Regions from separate parts of the Pseudoalteromonas sp. SG45-1 genome, predicted to be linked through region 4. Evidence: predicted binding sites of a transcription regulator. Region 4 holds the regulator's gene; each other region holds the start of a gene.
What was found. Region 4 encodes sigma-54, which starts transcription at its own class of promoters, with help from an activator protein. Its sites were predicted from a motif close to GTTGGCACGNNNNTNGNNT; they were not measured.
Positions count from the first base shown of each region.

Region 1 (4,393 bases), on a different contig from region 4:
GTTGGTCGTGTTGTTTCAAAAAGTGGGGTTCAGCCCTTTATAATCGCTGTATTACACGATGAAGATAACGGATTATATTTAGATGCACTTTTAACTAAGTCATCTCAAATGCGTGTTATTTTTGGCTTTGCCCGCGCCTACTTTATGGTAGAGACTCACGCACCTTCAGCACTTGTCCGGTTTTTAAATCAACTTATGCCAAACAAAACACTTGCTGAGCTCTATAATGCAGTGGGTTTTCATAAACAGGGGAAAACTGAGTTTTACCGAGAGTTTTTAAATCACTTATCTCACTCTAGTGATGAGTTTACAATTGCACCGGGGACTCCCGGTATGGTGATGATGGTATTTACCCTTCCCTCATTTGGTTATGTTTTTAAAGTAATAAAAGACAAATTTGGTGAGAGTAAACCCTTTGGCCGTGATACCGTATTAAAGCGTTATCAACTCGTAAAAAACCATGATCGCGTTGGCAGAATGGCCGATACCATAGAGTATTCTAACGTCGTATTTCCTTTAGCGCGTTTTGATAGTAATTTACTTGCGCAATTACATAAAACAATTGGCTCATCAATGGTAATTGAGGGCGATTGGTTGATCATCAAGCACTTGTATATTGAACGGCGAATGACACCTCTTAACTTGTTTTTAGAAAATGCTGATGAAGAAAGTGCTGCCGACGCGATTGAAGAATATGGGCAAGCCCTAAAAGAAATGATTGCTGTTAATATATTCCCTGGTGATATGCTCTTAAAAAACTTTGGTGTAAGTAAGCACAAACGTATTATTTTTTACGATTACGATGAAGTCCAATATCTAACCGATATGAACTTTAGAGCATTACCAAAAGCAAAGAGCTATGACGACTATTTAATGGATGAACAAAGTTACTCTGTTGCACCACAGGACGTATTTCCTGAGCAACTTTGTACATTTGTAATGCCAAACCCTATGTATAAAAAGTTTTTACTCAGCACTCACCCAGAGCTTATAGATGTTAGCTTTTGGAAGCAGGCACAACAAAATATAAAAAATGGTCAGGTAAGTCATATTTACCCATACCCGACAGCACAGCGCTTTATTCACCACTGGTAAGCGCTAAAGGACACACACAATGAATATAAGCAAAATAGATTTAAATTTACTCGTTTACCTCGATACATTGCTGCGAGAATGCAACGTAACACGCGCTGCTAATCAATTGAGTATAACGCAACCTGCAATGAGTAATGGCCTTAAACGTCTTCGTAACTTATTTAACGACCCTATTTTAGTTCGTACCAGCGATGGTATGGTACCTACCGAGCGTGCTTTGGAGTTACAACCCGTTATTCGTGGCATTTTAATGACCCTTGAAGAAACTCTAGCACCTAATCGAGAATTTGAGGCAAGCCAAAGTAAGCGTGTGTTTAGAATAATGGCCAGTGATTACGCTGCAAGTACATTAGCACCAAAGCTTTTAAGTAAATTGCACGAAGAAGCCCCCGATACTACTTTAGATATACTCACACCAAGTGATGTCACCTTTCATGATGTAGAAAACGGTAAAGTAGATATGGCAATCAACCGTTTTGAAAACTTACCGCAGTCTTTTCATCATAAACGTATTTGGAAAGATAGTTTTTGCTGCTTAGTAAAAGCCGATAACCCTATAATTGAAAACTTTAGCCTCGACAGCTATTTAAAAGCACGCCATATATGGGTGAGTAAAACAGGTTTTGGTGTAGGTGTGGGCATGGACCCTAAAGATGTGCAAAAACTTGGCTGGGTTGACGAAGCACTTGCTCACTTTGGTAAGCATCGTAATATTGCCACTTTTACGCGTAACTACCATGTAGCAATTCATTTAGCTAAAGAGAAAAATTTGATTGCGACCCTTCCTTCAAAAGCCGCAAATATATATTTAGATGATCCGGGGCTTAAAATTTTAGAGCCACCATTTCCAATTCCTCCTTTTGAGCTTGATATGATTTGGAGCCCACTGTTACATCGCGATGCGAGTCACATTTGGTTACGTCAAAAAGTAGCTGAAGTAGCTGAAGAGCTAAAATAACTTTATTACACAATATAATGTAAAAATTGCTAGGTTAATTTTTTGCCTGTTAACTTAGCACCCTACTGAGATGAAATTAAACCAATAAAATCAAATGACTACATAACCATTGAAACGTGGAACATACATTGCTTTTATTAAATTGAACTATACATTCATTTAATTAAAGAGGTCATTATGAACACCCATCAAGGATCAGAAGTAAATCATATTACTGACATCATTCAAGTTATGAACAGCGGCATCGATTTTTATCAAAAAGCACAGGAAAAAGTTGAAGACCCTGCTATTGGTGCACTTTTTCAGCGTATGATAGATGCCCGAAAAGTGAGTGTTGAGCGCTTGCAGCCATATGCAATTAATGAAAAAGGCGAACGCGAAGATGGCTCATCTTTCGCAGTTGAAGCACGACGTGCGTACACAGCCCTATTGACTACTTTCACCTCACACAACGACAGCACGTATGTAAAAGAGCTTGAAGAGGTAGAAGATAAAACCCTTGAAGAAATTAAAGCAGCAATGGATAAACCGCAACCAGCTGACTGCGAAGCTGCACTGGCTAAAACATTATTAACAATGCAAAGCTGCCATGCAGAAATGAGCCGTATGCAAAAGCATTAAGCTTACATAGCGCATAACTAGAACCCAGCCTCGAGCTGGGTTTTTTATTACCTCTAATACCAACCTACATAGTTTTTTAAGCAATTTAACAAATTGAATTACATTATAACGATGCTAAATAGACCCATTTTTAAGCAGATCGGTATAAACACCACCTTATTTCGCCACATTTTAAATACATAATTAGTACAAATATTTAATGTTATTAGAATATTTATTTAACCACGCTTTATTTTTGCTGTGCTAATTTTGTTAATAGGTACCTAAAACCTTGCTGTGGCGCCGCAGCATTTAATTAAAAATAAGGTCCAATATGAAAAAACTAACCAAACTACAAAATAATGCTGATGTAGATATGACCCCGATGTTAGACATAGTGTTCATATTACTAATTTTCTTTATTGTAACTACATCTTTTGTAAAACCTGTGGCTATTGAATTAAACCGACCACTCGACAGCCCTCAAATAGATAAGCCTGTTAAAAATGCTTTATTTAGAATTGATGAAAGTAACGGAGTATATTTTTCTGGGAGGTTAATTGATTTAGAGCAAGTTGCGACTAACTTAGCTATGTTCGCGGCTAAATATGAAATAAGTTCGGTACTTATAACCGCAGACGAAAACAGTACACATAATACTTTAATGAATGTAATGAATAATATTAAGCAATACGATGATTATCCAATAAGTTTGATTTCTAAATAAAATCAGCCCAAGCTAAAACCAAAAAAAGGGCCTTACGGCCCTTTGAGTTAAATAACAAAAGGGAGGTTATTAATTAAAAACGGTATTCTGCACCTACGTAGTAGTAAGCACCGTTAAATCCAAACGGAGCCGAACGACGTGAGTAGTCAAACACACCTGAGCTACTTATTACTGTGTTGCCACTAGCATCCACAATAGTACCTGAGCGAGAGTTACCTATTTCATTTTTATCTGGGTAAACATCGAACAAGTTATTTGCACCAATATTTACTGATAAATCTTCAGTAACGAAGTAGTTAACTTTAACGTCAGTTAAAATTTCTGCGCCATACGTTTGACGACCGCCATCTTCTACTGTGTATTCACCAAAACGATTAAGTGACAGGTTAACAGTCCAATCATCACGTTGATAAAGCGCACTTAAGTTAATACGGTCCTCTGGTTGCCACTCTTCTATAATAGAGATGTCTTCAGCTGAGAATATATCTTCTACTTTTACTGTCTCAAGGCTTGAGCCAGCAGGAGAGAACAACGATACAACATCTGTTTTGGTAAAGTTAGCTGCAAGTGTAAAATCAAGCGTGCCGCCTAAACCTTCAGTGTTCCACGTTGCTACAAAATCAACACCACGAGTTTCTGTATCAGCACCATTTAAGAAAAACTGCCCTACGCCAGCACCTGCACTATTTAGTGCTGCATCAAGGCTTGTAGATAACCCTTTACCTAAGCGATCACTAATTACAATACGGTCGTCAATATCAATCGAGTAGTAATCAACGGTTACATTAATATTATCGGTAACGTTATACACAATACCTAAACTACGGTTTTGTGATTTTTCTTCTTTAAGTTTTGGAATACCTAAACTTTGCGCAAGTGTTGAATCATTTCTAAATGTACCAACTTCTTCTGCAACTAAATTCCCATTAGTATCAACAACAAATTGTGTGCTTACGTTATTAAAGTAAAGCTGCTGCATTGAAGGCGCTCTAAATCCTGAGCTTAATGCACCA
Region 1 covers NZ_JACJEP010000010.1:97,878-102,270, forward strand. Annotated here, with positions in the region: gene aceK (bifunctional isocitrate dehydrogenase kinase/phosphatase) at 1-1,095, shown strand, start outside; gene H5117_RS10710 (LysR family transcriptional regulator) at 1,115-2,053, shown strand; gene H5117_RS10715 (PA2169 family four-helix-bundle protein) at 2,231-2,674, shown strand; gene H5117_RS10720 (biopolymer transporter ExbD) at 2,988-3,380, shown strand; gene H5117_RS10725 (TonB-dependent siderophore receptor) at 3,454-4,393, opposite strand, start outside.
Region 1: the regulator sigma-54 is predicted to act here: its motif matches at 2,169-2,187, upstream of H5117_RS10715 (PA2169 family four-helix-bundle protein).

Region 2 (4,393 bases), on a different contig from region 4:
TGTTGTAGCGTGGCACTGCATAGCAATTGGAATAGATACAGTTTCTTTAAGTGCTTTAATTAGTTTTTCAGCATCGTACGGCTTTAATAAACCCGCCATATCTTTAATACAAATTGAGTGACAACCCATATCTTCAAGCTGCTTTGCAAGAGTTAGCCACATATCAAGTGTATGAACTGGGCTAACTGTGTACGAAATAGTACCTTGAGCGTGAGCGCCTACTTTTACAGCCGCTTTAATAGCTGTTTCTAGGTTACGTACATCGTTCATTGCATCAAATATACGAAATACATCAACGCCATTTTTATGTGCACGTTCTACAAACTTTTCAACTACGTCATCAGCGTAATGGCGGTAACCTAATAAGTTTTGACCGCGTAATAGCATTTGCTGTTTAGTATTAGGCATCGCTTTTTTAAGTGCACGAATACGCTCCCAAGGATCTTCGCCTAAATAACGAATACACGAGTCAAATGTAGCACCGCCCCACGATTCAATAGACCAATAACCCGCATCGTCTAATTTGCTAGCAATCGGTAGCATATCGTCTAGGCGCATACGCGTTGCTAATAATGATTGGTGAGCATCGCGTAATACCAATTCTGTTAATTTTAATTTAGCCATGTGTTTGCCCCTTATTTATTATTTGATTTGTACTGAGCAATGGCAGCACTAATAGCAGCGATGTGCTCATTAGGCACACCTTGAGATTTAAAAGATGGTGATTTAACTGGTGTCGCCACGTCAGGTTCGCTAAAGCGCGTCACCAAATTAGACATAAGCGTTACTGCACCAATTAATATCGACAGAAATACAAACACCCCAACCATGCCAGTAAGCATTAAGTTACCAGCCGTTGTGAGTAGAGCACCTATATCCATTTTTCTCCCCTTGAAACCCATATCGAAAATAAAAAATCGATTTAATTAAATATTTATTCACTGGATAATAACAAAACTAATCGCTTTGTCTACATCTTGTAAATTGGTAAAACCAATTAAACAATAAACAACATAACACTCAATTAATTTACATGCTATAACTCAGCAATCACGCGCTCTACAATACATACAAGAAATAACGACTATAGCTAATAGTTATATGGAAGTTGTTAATTAACTATCAAGCTAAGTAAAAATAAACACTAATTCTTAATATTAAATGCAAAGCCACACACCAATTGTTAATTGGTCTTACCAAAATAAGTTTATTTAGTGAACATTTAGCAGTTATTTGCAACAGTGTGAATAACTTACATAACAAAGCGTAAAAGTTACTAACCAACTAATAACTAGAACAACAGCGAAAAACCATAACCAATTGATATTTATACCAAATAAACTTTGGCATATAACTGGCATTAGTTATTATGAGCAAATTTGATAACCAAGGAGAAAACAATGTTACGCTGGACAATTACATTTTTAGTTATTGCTTTAATCGCTGCAGTGTTAGGTTTTGGTGGCATCGCAGGTGCCGCAGCTGGTATAGCAAAAATTATATTTTTTATCTTTTTAGTACTTTTAGTGATTTCATTAGTTTCAGGTGCACTACGTGGTAAATCACCCAGGTAGATAAAGCATTCAACTAACAAACACTAAAATTTAATTAATACTTACAAGGAATTACACTATGAACTCTACAACTTTAAAAGCAGCACTAATCGCAGTATTTGCAGGTTTTTTCATGATGGGTTGTGAAGACAACCATGCAGAAGATGCTGGCGAACGTATCGACGAAGCAGTAACTGATGTGCAAAACTCTGTTGAAGATGCATGTGAAAATGTTAAAGAAGGCGTGAACGCTGAAGAAACTAACTGTTAATTCTTCTTGTACCGCTAAAAAAACGGCTTTCGAGCCGTTTTTTTGTGCCAGTAATAAAATCACTGACTATAAAGCTGCTCATTTAGCAGTTAGCTTGTTAAAATAAAAAAAACGATATTTAAAGCAAGGCAAAATGGCATTCACAACCACCTACACATTAGATAAACCCTACTTTTACGAGTGTTTTGATGAGTCACTCCCTTATAGTAAGCGTGCAAAACCTAAATACTTTTTACTTGTGTTGTTAGTTGCGCTTGGTTTATTTGGCATTTATGTTTTAGACGATCATTACTTAGGAACGTTTATGATCATGTTAGCGGTACTCGAGTGCGTCGCTTATTACTATCGCAGACCATGGTGGGTAACCAGACAAATGCTCAGCAGAGCATCAGGCTCTGAGGTAACACTTACCTTTGATGAAGAAGGTATTAAATCTGCTAATCATTACAAAAGCTATCAATTAGAATGGCAAAATATAAGCGAAGTAATAGACACCCAACAAGGTATTATTATTAAAAACAAAAGCGGCATGCAGTACATATCAAAACAAATACTTAGTCCTGAAACACTCGCTTTTATAAACAAAAAAGCCACTCAGTGAGTGGCTTTTAGTCTAGTTGAGTTAATTACTCAACTACGTATACGTGTTGATTAAGCATTGCCCGGATTAGGGTTCGACTTTTCAGCTTGTATGCGCATGTAAATCTCTTCACGATGCACTGATACGTCTTTTGGTGCATTAACACCGATTCGAACTTGATTTCCTTTAACACCTAGAACAGTAACTGTTACTTCGTCACCAATCATTAGGGTTTCACCTACTCTACGAGTTAGTATTAGCATTCTCTTGCTCCCATGTTCCAATAAAAATTATAAGATTCCGCTTAAACATACTAATGAAAATTAGACTGAAAAGTAAGTAAAAACTCGCAATCTATCCATTTTCTGTTAAAAATGCCTTGTGTAATGCACGAACAGCCAACTCTAAGTACTTTTCATCTATTAAAACTGAAATTTTAATCTCTGAAGTCGAGACTAAAACCACATTAATATTTTCCTGTGCTAATGCATCAAAAAATAAACTAGCGACACCAGAATGTGATTTCATACCCATGCCAACAGCAGAAATTTTAGCTACTGCTTGCAATCCGCTTATATTTTGAGCACTGAGCTGAGCTTGATCTTCACTCAATAATTCAAGTGCTTGCAGATAATCATTCGAGTGCACAGTAAAAGCATAGTCTATTTTTTCAAAGTTATGATTAACTTGATTAATCATATCTATTTCGATGCCATTTTCGGCAAAAAGTTTCAATATTTTTGAAAGATATTGCGTACCCGTTGGCACACCTTGTACCTTAATTAAACATTCGTCACGATTAAATGCAATCCCCGATACAACCTTGCTTGGCATATCGTTCTCCTCAAAACTTATTAATGTACCTTCATCGGGATTAAAGCTAGAAAGCACCCTAAGTGGCACATTGTGTCTACCTGCAGCTTCTACTGAGCGAATATGCAAAACTTTCGCCCCTAAACTTGCCAGTTCTAGCATTTCGGCAAAGGTAACTTGGCTCATTCTGCGCGCGTTAGGTTCAACACGAGGATCTGTAGTATATACGCCGTCAACGTCTGTATAGATCTGGCATTCGTCAGCTTTTATAGCCGCAGCTATTTCCACAGCCGATGTATCGGTACCGCCGCGCCCAAGCGTTGTAATGTTGCCCTCAACATCACGCCCCTGAAACCCAGCAATAATAGCAATACGATTATGCTCAAGCTCATGCTTCAAACGCGTAGCAGCAACCTCTGCAATACGAGCTTTACCAAACATGTTATCGGTTAAAATATTGACTTGATCGGCTAATAGGCTCACAGCAGAGTGGCCACGTTTTATAATAGCCATAGCAAGTAGTGATACAGAAACCTGCTCTCCGGTGCTAATTAGTACATCTAGTTCACGGCTACTCGGGCGAGTATCAATTTGTTTGGCGAGATTAATTAAGCGGTTGGTTTCTCCCGACATAGCCGAGAGCACCACAACCACTTGATGTCCTTGTTGTCTGGTTTTTACAACAAGGTCGGCGACCGCTTCAATTCTCTCTATTGAGCCGACCGAAGTGCCACCGAATTTTTGAACAATAAGCGCCACTTAGGCTTAAGTACGCTCAGTTAACCAAGCTGTAACGCTATCTAGTGCAGCAGCAAGGTTTTGTGGCTCACTACCACCGGCTTGTGCCATATCTGGACGACCGCCACCTTTACCACCTACTTGGCCTGCCATGTGGTTAACTAACTCACCGGCTTTTACTTTGCCTGTTAAGTCTTTAGTTACACCAGCAATTAGGCTTACTTTGTCGCCACTGGCAACACCAAGAGCAATAACACCTGAGCCAATTTTGTTTTTAAGGTCGTCAACCATACCGCGAAGCGCTTTAGATTCAGTACCTTCAACATTTGCTACAAGTAGCTTAACGCCGTTAATTTCAACAATCGAATCAAGTAAAGATGCACCCGCTGCACTTGCTAACTTATCGTTAAGTTGCGCAATTTGCTTTTCAAGACCTTT
Region 2 covers NZ_JACJEP010000022.1:49,333-53,725, forward strand. Annotated here, with positions in the region: gene oadA (sodium-extruding oxaloacetate decarboxylase subunit alpha) at 1-624, opposite strand, end outside; gene H5117_RS16175 (OadG family protein) at 636-881, opposite strand; gene H5117_RS16180 (DUF1328 domain-containing protein) at 1,401-1,574, shown strand; gene H5117_RS16185 (hypothetical protein) at 1,633-1,824, shown strand; gene H5117_RS16190 (YcxB family protein) at 1,958-2,425, shown strand; gene csrA (carbon storage regulator CsrA) at 2,476-2,667, opposite strand; gene H5117_RS16200 (aspartate kinase) at 2,759-3,976, opposite strand; gene alaS (alanine--tRNA ligase) at 3,983-4,393, opposite strand, start outside.
Region 2: the regulator sigma-54 is predicted to act here: its motif matches at 1,343-1,361, upstream of H5117_RS16180 (DUF1328 domain-containing protein).

Region 3 (4,393 bases), on a different contig from region 4:
TGGTCAACAAAAAGTTATAGAGTTACTAGCGCAGGTAAATAATGCAAAATAATCTGCACGCAACAAAAAGCCCTAAAATAATAGGGCTTATTTTTAATAAAATTAGTCTTATGTTGCAGACGCTATTTGAGGTTGTTTAGGCTTTTCTCGCGTTACAAAGTAGCAAATTAGCGAGCCCACTGTTACCAGTACAACCCCCTGCCAAAACGAAGCACTCAGCGTAATAGATAAATACAACGCCGAAATAATAGTAGAAAACACCGGTGTAAAGTACGAAAGTGTTCCCAAAAGCATTAAGTTACCGCCAATAATAGCTTGATTCCACAGTGCATAACCGCTCCCCACTACTACACCAGCTAATAGCAACGTTATGCTTGAGCCCAGTGAAAACGTTAATGGTGCTTCATTACTAAGACCATATTGCGCCCACAAACTCATTGCCGTGACAGTAAAAAATAACGTAATAGCATTTTTACCATTACTCAGCTTTTGCGTAACTACGCAATAAATAGCCCATATAAACGCTGCAGCTAATGCCATTAAATAAGTAGCAGGATTATCAGCAAAGTTAGTAACAAGCGTATCGACCGACATTTTTTGATCGCCCGTAATACACCAAGCAACGCCTAAAAAAGCAATGATCATGCTTGGGTAAACCCAGTAACTTACTTTTTTACGACCAATAATAATAGAGAGCAATATAGTCAGCGTGGGCCATAAATAATTAATAACCGCCATTTCCATTGCCTGATGACGGCTGTTTGCCATACCAATAGAAAGCGCCAAGCAAATTTCGTACGATACAAATAATAAAGTACCTATTCCCAAGTAACGTTTCGAAAAACCACTAAACTTGGGCACTCCCATAACCAAAATTAAAAATATCGCACTGACAGAATACATAGCCGCCGCACCACCAATGGGGCTAAACAACTCAGAAATATCCCGTAGTAATGCAACTAAGCAACTCCACAGTAATATGGCCGCGACTCCATAAAGCGTGTATTTATTTTTGCTTATAAAATCCATTTGCCAATCCAAAAGTACTACTCGTAAATTTGAAACTAAACTAACAGTAATTATTTAATTAAACAATAAGGGTCTGTTGTTCTTTCAAGGTTGAATTTGCAGCAGTCTGTTTAGTATTTAGGCAAGGCAGAGCCTATATAGTGTGGTTATCGCCCATTAATGGGCGATAACGTAGCATTAATGCCAAACAGGCGCTGCCCAAAGGGTTCTTCCTAGGGGCTACTTACTCTTTGTTGCTCGGTTTTTACTTAGCCCACTAGGTTACAAATCTCGCGCCGCGATTAAATAGCCCCTAGTTTGAACAAATTTTAATCCGCAAAGATCAACAGACCCTAAAGTTAATAGCTTAAACCTCTCATTTGTTTTTAGCATTCACCCTTTTTAGTAATTGACCTTTTGGTCAGTAAAGCTACAATCAATCAATACGTTAAACACGCAAACTTTATAATGACCACACAAATAAAGCCAAATAAAAAAGAAGTCACACGCGAGAAAAACCAAAAACTAATTTTAGATGCCGCCGAGCAATTGTTTTCGCAATTAGGTTACGACGGAGCAAGTATGAGCATGGTTGCTAAAGAAGCGCAGGTGCCAAAAGCTAATATTTTGTATTACTTTAAAAGTAAGGATGGTCTGTACGAGTCTGTGATTGACCGCATAATAGCTAATTGGAACTTAGGGCTCGATAACGTCACAATTAACGACGATCCAGCTACCGTGCTTTATAACTATATTAAAAGCAAAGTAATACTGGCCGTAAATCAGCCAATGCAATCTCGCTTATTTGCCAGTGAAATACTGCGCGGCGCCCCTTATTTACAAAACTACTTTAGAACCAATACCCGCCCTTGGGTTAAACAAAAGGTTGATGTACTTCAAGCATGGATGGACGCAGATAAAATGGATAAGGTTGATCCCTACCATTTGCTCTTTACTATTTGGTCTACCACACAATATTACGCCGACTTTCAGGCTGAGGTTTTACTCGTAATGAACAAATTAGAGTACGACGAAACCGATGTGGCACAAATTACGCAATCAATTGCCCACATAATTTTAAAAGGTATTGGTCTTAAAATACCTGAGCAAAGTGAGACTTAACCCATGACACCCTTTACTACACCCGATTTGTTTGACGATCATCGCGATAACGTGCAAGTAGCAGACAGCGGCCTTTACCACTTTGGTAAAAAAACCACGTTTTATGGCAAAGTAGTTACCGTTACCTGCCCAGAAGACAACTCTTTTGCCGCCGATATATTGCATGAAAATGGTGAAGGTAAAGTATTGGTTATAAACGGGTTTGCGAGCAAACGCTTTGCGTTTATAGGCGATATTATGGCTGAGCGTGCCTTAAGTAATGGCTGGGAAGGCGTAATAATAAATGGCTGTTGCCGAGATATAGAAATACTTGCCACGATGAACTTACCTGTAATGGCGCTAGGCTCTACACCGCGTAGTACCTTAAAGCGCGGCTTTGGTGATAAAAACCAAGCTATTACCATGCTTAGCACCACCATAGAACCTAACGATTGGGTTTACGCCGATATTAATGGTTTAATCATCAGTAAAACGCCCCTTATTTAGCACTCAAAACCATATAAATAGAGACCAACTTGGTGCACCTACGCACCAAGTTGGTTTGTTTTAGCTCATTTTAATCTCACTATTTCTACAGCCCACATTTGCAAATCTCATACAATCCAACAAAACCTGACCAGTTGGACAGGATTTTAATTTATGGCATTCCTCTTGCTTAGTCTAAGTACTATAAAATCAAAACTACCGATTAAAAAGCGGAGCTTTAGCAATTGCATTAAATAAGTGATCTATTATAACGCGAAGAAAATGACGCAGTGAGTGCGCTATTTAATCCGATAAAATGATCATGATTTAATAAAATTGGTATTCATAATAATAATAACCAGCCCGCTTTTTAATCACTCTTAACTTAATAAGTAAGTACTTGGTCAGTTTTATAATAATGAGCTGCAAATGAGTGATAAAAAAAACAACAAAGGTATATTTTGCAATCACGGTCCTACCCTGTGGCAAACAAGCCAGTCTGGAGTGCTTGCAAACAATCGCTTAGCTGTAAAAGATGTATTTGCAGTAAAGGGCGAGCGTAACAGCGCAGGCAACCCACACTGGTTTAAAACAGCTAAACCGGCTCAAAATACGGCAAGCTCGGTTAATAAGCTCATGACCGCTGGTTGTAACTTTATAGGCTTTACCCATACTGACGAGCTGGCTTATAGCTTAGAGGGTAATAATATACATTATGGCGCTGCGCAAAATCCTAAATTAAAAGGGCATGCTTGCGGTGGTTCGAGTATGGGGTCTGCTGCTGCAGTTGCTGCTAACTTAGCTGATATTGGCTTAGGCACCGACACCGGCGGCTCAATTAGAATACCCGCCAGCTATTGTGGTTTATATGGCATAAGGCCAAGCCATAACGTGATTGAAAAAGACGGCCTAATACCGTTGGCTCCGCCTTTTGATACCATAGGTTGGCTTACCCAAAGCGCCGAGCTATTAAGCGATGTAGGTAATGTACTGCTACCAAATCAAACTATTAATAACGTTGATACCTTAGTTATTTGCGAGCCGTTATTTGAACTCGTTGACCCTGTTTTACAAGCCCCACTTAAACAATTGCTTGAAAAAACCAAGCCTAATTTTAAGCACCATAAAGAATTTGAACTACCTAACAGCAGCTTATTAAATGAACTTGCTGATAGTTTTAGAGTACTGCAAGGGCGAGCAATCGCAAAAACGCATAAAGACTGGCTTCAATTGCCGGGGCAACTTCCCCAGTTTGCTCCAGCAATTGCGGCACGTTTTAATATGGCGCTTGCCCTAACTGTTCAAGAAGAACAAGAAGCACTAAAAGTACAAACCCAATGGCAAACACTAATAGCTAAAAACCTAAATACAAACAGCTGTTTATTTTTGCCAACCACCCCCACAACCGCACCTAAATTAGGCGCCGACACAAGCGCCTTACGCATGCAAATTATTACGCTTTCGGCAATTGCAGGGCTTAGTGGCTCAGCGCAAGTGCATTTACCGCTGGCTGATTTAGCAAATGATCATCCGTATGGTTTTTCATTAATGATGAGCCACGGTAACGATAAAAGCCTACTTGCTTGCGTTAAGCACCTAGCTGCACACTTTAAACAGGACACACCGGCATGACCACACACAACATTGCATTTACCGCGTCTCATTTTTCGGCAACAGAGGCGGGTATAAATATACTAAAACAAGGCGGTACAGCTACCGAGGCTATGGTAGCGGCTGCCGCTGCTATTAGCGTTGTATATCCACATATGAACTCAATTGGTGGCGACAGCTTTTGGCT
Region 3 covers NZ_JACJEP010000005.1:56,262-60,654, reverse strand. Annotated here, with positions in the region: gene H5117_RS06380 (ankyrin repeat domain-containing protein) at 1-52, shown strand, start outside; gene yddG (aromatic amino acid DMT transporter YddG) at 109-1,029, opposite strand; gene H5117_RS06370 (TetR/AcrR family transcriptional regulator) at 1,477-2,130, shown strand; gene H5117_RS06365 (putative 4-hydroxy-4-methyl-2-oxoglutarate aldolase) at 2,134-2,616, shown strand; gene H5117_RS06360 (amidase family protein) at 3,025-4,227, shown strand; gene H5117_RS06355 (gamma-glutamyltransferase family protein) at 4,224-4,393, shown strand, end outside.
Region 3: the regulator sigma-54 is predicted to act here: its motif matches at 2,769-2,787, upstream of H5117_RS06360 (amidase family protein).

Region 4 (4,393 bases):
GATATTTTAGCCGCTGAAGCGCTCAATATTATGGAACGTAAACGTATAAATGGCCTAATCGTCGTCAATGAGAAAAACCAACCTATTGGCGCATTAAATATGCAAGACCTATTAAAAGCAGGAGTGTTATAAATGCAATTTGAAGAACTCTATCAACCGCTGAGCGATGATGCAAAAGCACGCGCTAAAAAAGTAAAACTACTTATATGCGATATTGATGGTGTATTTTCTGATGGCCGTATTTACCTTGGCAATCAAGGTGAAGAGCTAAAAGCATTTAATACAAAAGATGGTTTTGGCATTAAAGCACTTATAAACAGTGGCTTTGAAGTAGCTGTTATTACTGGTCGTCATTCACAGATAGTACAACAACGTATGAGCAGCTTAACCGTACAGCATATTTATCAAGGCCAAGAAAATAAGCTCATTGCCTATCAAGAATTAAAAGATAAACTCAACCTTAGCGATGAACAAATTGCTTATATTGGTGATGACGGTCCTGACATGCCTGTTATGGAGTTAGTAGGCTTTGCCGTTGCAGTAAATGATGCCCACCCTCTTATTAAGCGTTTGTCACATTATGTAACGCAAATGCCTGGTGGTTTTGGCGCTGTGAGAGAACTCACCGATTTGCTCATGCTTGAAAATGGTAAAGCATTGACTACACAAGGCACTAGTTCATGAATGCAGCGCGCATAATATTAAGCGTTTTATTCATTAGCTGTATGGTTTGGCTTTGGTACCCTTATTTTACACAAACAAATATTGTGCCTCAGGCTGAGCCTGAAGTTGTTGCTAAGCCTGATTACATAGCTATTGAGCTCAAACAAACAGCCTATGATGAGCAAGGTAAAATTAGCCACAAAGTCACTGCGGCTAAAATGGAGCTATACCAGCAATTAGGTTTCACGTTTTTTGAAAAACCCATTTTTACTTTATATAACGAGCAACAAACGTGGCAAATAAATGCAGACGAAGCAACATTATATGAAGATAAACAATTAATTTTAGAAGGTAATGTGGTTGCCAAAAATTTAACCGATAACGCCATGATAGACAAAATCAATGCTGATAATATTCAGGTTGATATAAAGTTATTAACAATGCGTTCGGAGCAACCCGTCATTATCACTGGACCCAATTTAAAAATCACCGGTAAAGGCCTAGAAGCCGACTTGAAAACCGAAGTGATAAAACTAATTAACCATACGCGAACCATATATTATGACCAATAAAATATTAAAATCACTTATAATTCCTACACTTATACTAGCGTTTAATAGTAGTGCTGCAGAGCAAAACACGCAACCTGCTGCCAATCAAATTTCAATAAGTGCCGACAAGCAAGAAGGTCAATTGAAAGCTAATGTGGGTATTTTTGAGAAAAACGTTGAGATTATTCACGGTAATCGCCGCATTACAGCCGATCGCCTCGAAGTACACAAACGTGATGAACTTGGTGATAATAAACAATTATTAATTGCCACAGGTAGCCCTGCGCACTTTGAAGAAAAGCAACCAGACGGCACGACTATGAGCGCCAGTGCTGACGAAGTACGTTATGATGTATCTAAGCGTTTTTTAACGCTTGTTGGTAATGCACAAGTATCGCAAGCCGGACAAAAAATAAATGCTAAAAGCATTACCTACGACATAGAGCAGCAGCTCATCAGTGCCGAAAAAGATGAAAACTCAACTGACCGCGTTCACACAATTTTAGTACCGATCGAAACTAAAAAAAGTAAAAAAGGCGATAAAGGTCAACCATGAGCACATTAAAAGCAGAACTATTGGCAAAAAGCTATAAAGGTCGTGAAGTTGTAAAAAACGTCGGCCTTGAAGTACAAGCTGGCAGTATAGTTGGCTTACTTGGCCCTAACGGTGCTGGTAAAACAACGACTTTTTATATGATTGTAGGGCTTGTTCCTAGCGACAAAGGTAAAATATCTATTGATGATAACGATATTACTCTTTTACCTATGCATAGTCGTGCTAGATTAGGCATAGGCTACTTACCACAAGAGTCATCGATTTTTAGAAAGCTGACTGTTTATCAAAACTTAATGGCCATTTTAGAAACGCGCAAAGAACTAAATAAACAAGCCAGAGAAGACACGCTCAATAACTTATTAGATGAATTTAGCATACAACACATTCGTGATAGCCAAGGTATGGCATTATCGGGGGGAGAACGTCGTCGTGTAGAAATAGCACGAGCGCTGGCAGCAGATCCTAAATTTATATTACTGGATGAACCGTTTGCCGGTGTTGACCCTATTTCGGTATTAGATATAAAGAAAATAATAGAACATCTTAAAAATCGTGGGATTGGTGTATTAATTACCGACCATAACGTAAGAGAGACCCTTGATGTTTGTGAAAAAGCCTACATTGTTTCTCATGGGGAGCTGATTGCATCAGGTACTCCAGAACACGTATTAAATGATAAAACAGTACGCGATGTTTACTTAGGCGAGCAATTTAGGCTGTAACATTTACGCCATGTCTTTAAGCATCTGCTAGTATTAATTATAACAACATAAAAGGATTGTTAGAGATACATGAGGCAATCACTACAGCTGCGCATGGGCCAGCAACTTACAATGACTCCACAGTTGCAACAAGCTATTCGTTTGTTGCAACTCAGTACATTGGATCTCCAGCAAGAAATACAAGAAGCTCTCGACAGTAATCCACTATTAGAGGTTGAAGAGGCAGACTATTCCGAAGACGCTGCTGGTAAAAACGAGCAAAAAGCTGATACCGATGACATAACTGTTAGCGCATCTGCTGATGATGCTCCGAGCGAATACGAACAAGATACTGGTGAAGCACTTGCAAAAGACACGCTAAGTGACGACATGGCTATGGATGTCAGTTGGGATGAGTACATGAGTGCCGCTCCTGCAGCCTCATCAGGTCCAATGCCTGAAGACGAATCAATATACCAAGGCGCCTCTACTGAAACGCTCCATGAGTATTTAATGTGGCAATTACAACTAACGCCATTTAGCCCTACAGACGAAGCTATTGCTATTGCTATTGTAGAAGCTGTCGATGATTCAGGTATTTTAACACTAAGCTGCGAAGAGATTTTAGAAAGCTTTAATCAAGAAAACGAAGATGATAACGAAGTCGAACTTGATGAAATTGAAGCGGTATTAAAACGCATCCAACTGTTTGATCCTGTTGGTATTGCTGCACGTAGTTTACAAGAGTGTTTGTGTATTCAGCTTAATCAATTTGATAAAGAAACACCTTATATTAATGAAACGAAAATGATTTTAACCGAGCATATTGATCTATTAGCAGCTCGCGACTATCGTACATTAATGAAAAAAACTAAGCTCAAAGAAGAAGAGCTTAAAGAAGTAATGACACTAATACATACTCTCAACCCAAAACCTGCAGATACTATTGTAAGGGAAGAATCTGAGTATGTTATTCCTGATGTGTCAGTTAAAAAAATTAAAGGCCGCTGGGTTGTCGAATTAAACCCAGATAGCATGCCTAAAATTCGTGTTAATAGCCAATACGCAGCAATGTCTCGCACTGTAAAATCAAGTGGCGACAGCCAGTTTATTCGCTCACATTTACAAGAAGCTAAATGGTTTATTAAAAGCTTAGAAAGTAGAAACGACACGCTATTAAAAGTTACTAATTGTATTGTTAAGCAACAACAAGGCTTTTTTGAACATGGCCCTGAAGCCATGAAACCAATGGTTTTAAATGATGTTGCTGAAATGGTAGAAATGCACGAATCGACAATTTCTCGCGTAACTACTCAAAAGTACATGCATACACCCCGTGGTATATTTGAGCTTAAATATTTTTTCTCAAGCCATGTAAGTACTGAAAACGGTGGTGAATGTTCATCTACAGCAATACGTGCGCTTATCCGAAAATTAATCGCAGCAGAAAACTCAGCAAAACCATTGAGTGATAGCAAAATAGCGGATATATTGGCTGAGCAAGGAATTAAAGTAGCGAGACGTACAATCGCAAAATACCGCGAATCTCTTGCTATTCCACCGTCAAATCAGCGTAAAAGTCTGATTTAAGACGCTAAACTAAGAGGGTAATGCTTATGCAACTAAACTTAACTGGTCGTCACGTAGAATTAACCGATTCACTAAGAGACTATATTAATACTAAATTTGCGAAGCTTGAAAGACACTCTGATCATATTAATAATGTTCATGTCATTCTCGATGTAGAAAAATTAAATCAAAAAGCAGAAGCCACAATACACGTAAGCGGTGCTGAGCTATTTGCCTCTACAGAACATCAAGATATGTATGCCGCTATTGACTCGTTGATCGACAAGCTCGATCGCCAAGTAATCAAACACAAAGAGAAGCTTGCTCGACACTAATATGATGAAATTAAGTTC
Region 4 covers NZ_JACJEP010000003.1:87,982-92,374, forward strand. Annotated here, with positions in the region: gene H5117_RS04125 (KpsF/GutQ family sugar-phosphate isomerase) at 1-132, shown strand, start outside; gene kdsC (3-deoxy-manno-octulosonate-8-phosphatase KdsC) at 133-684, shown strand; gene lptC (LPS export ABC transporter periplasmic protein LptC) at 681-1,235, shown strand; gene lptA (lipopolysaccharide transport periplasmic protein LptA) at 1,225-1,770, shown strand; gene lptB (LPS export ABC transporter ATP-binding protein) at 1,767-2,492, shown strand; gene H5117_RS04150 (RNA polymerase factor sigma-54) at 2,562-4,061, shown strand; gene hpf (ribosome hibernation promoting factor) at 4,088-4,375, shown strand; gene ptsN (PTS IIA-like nitrogen regulatory protein PtsN) at 4,380-4,393, shown strand, end outside.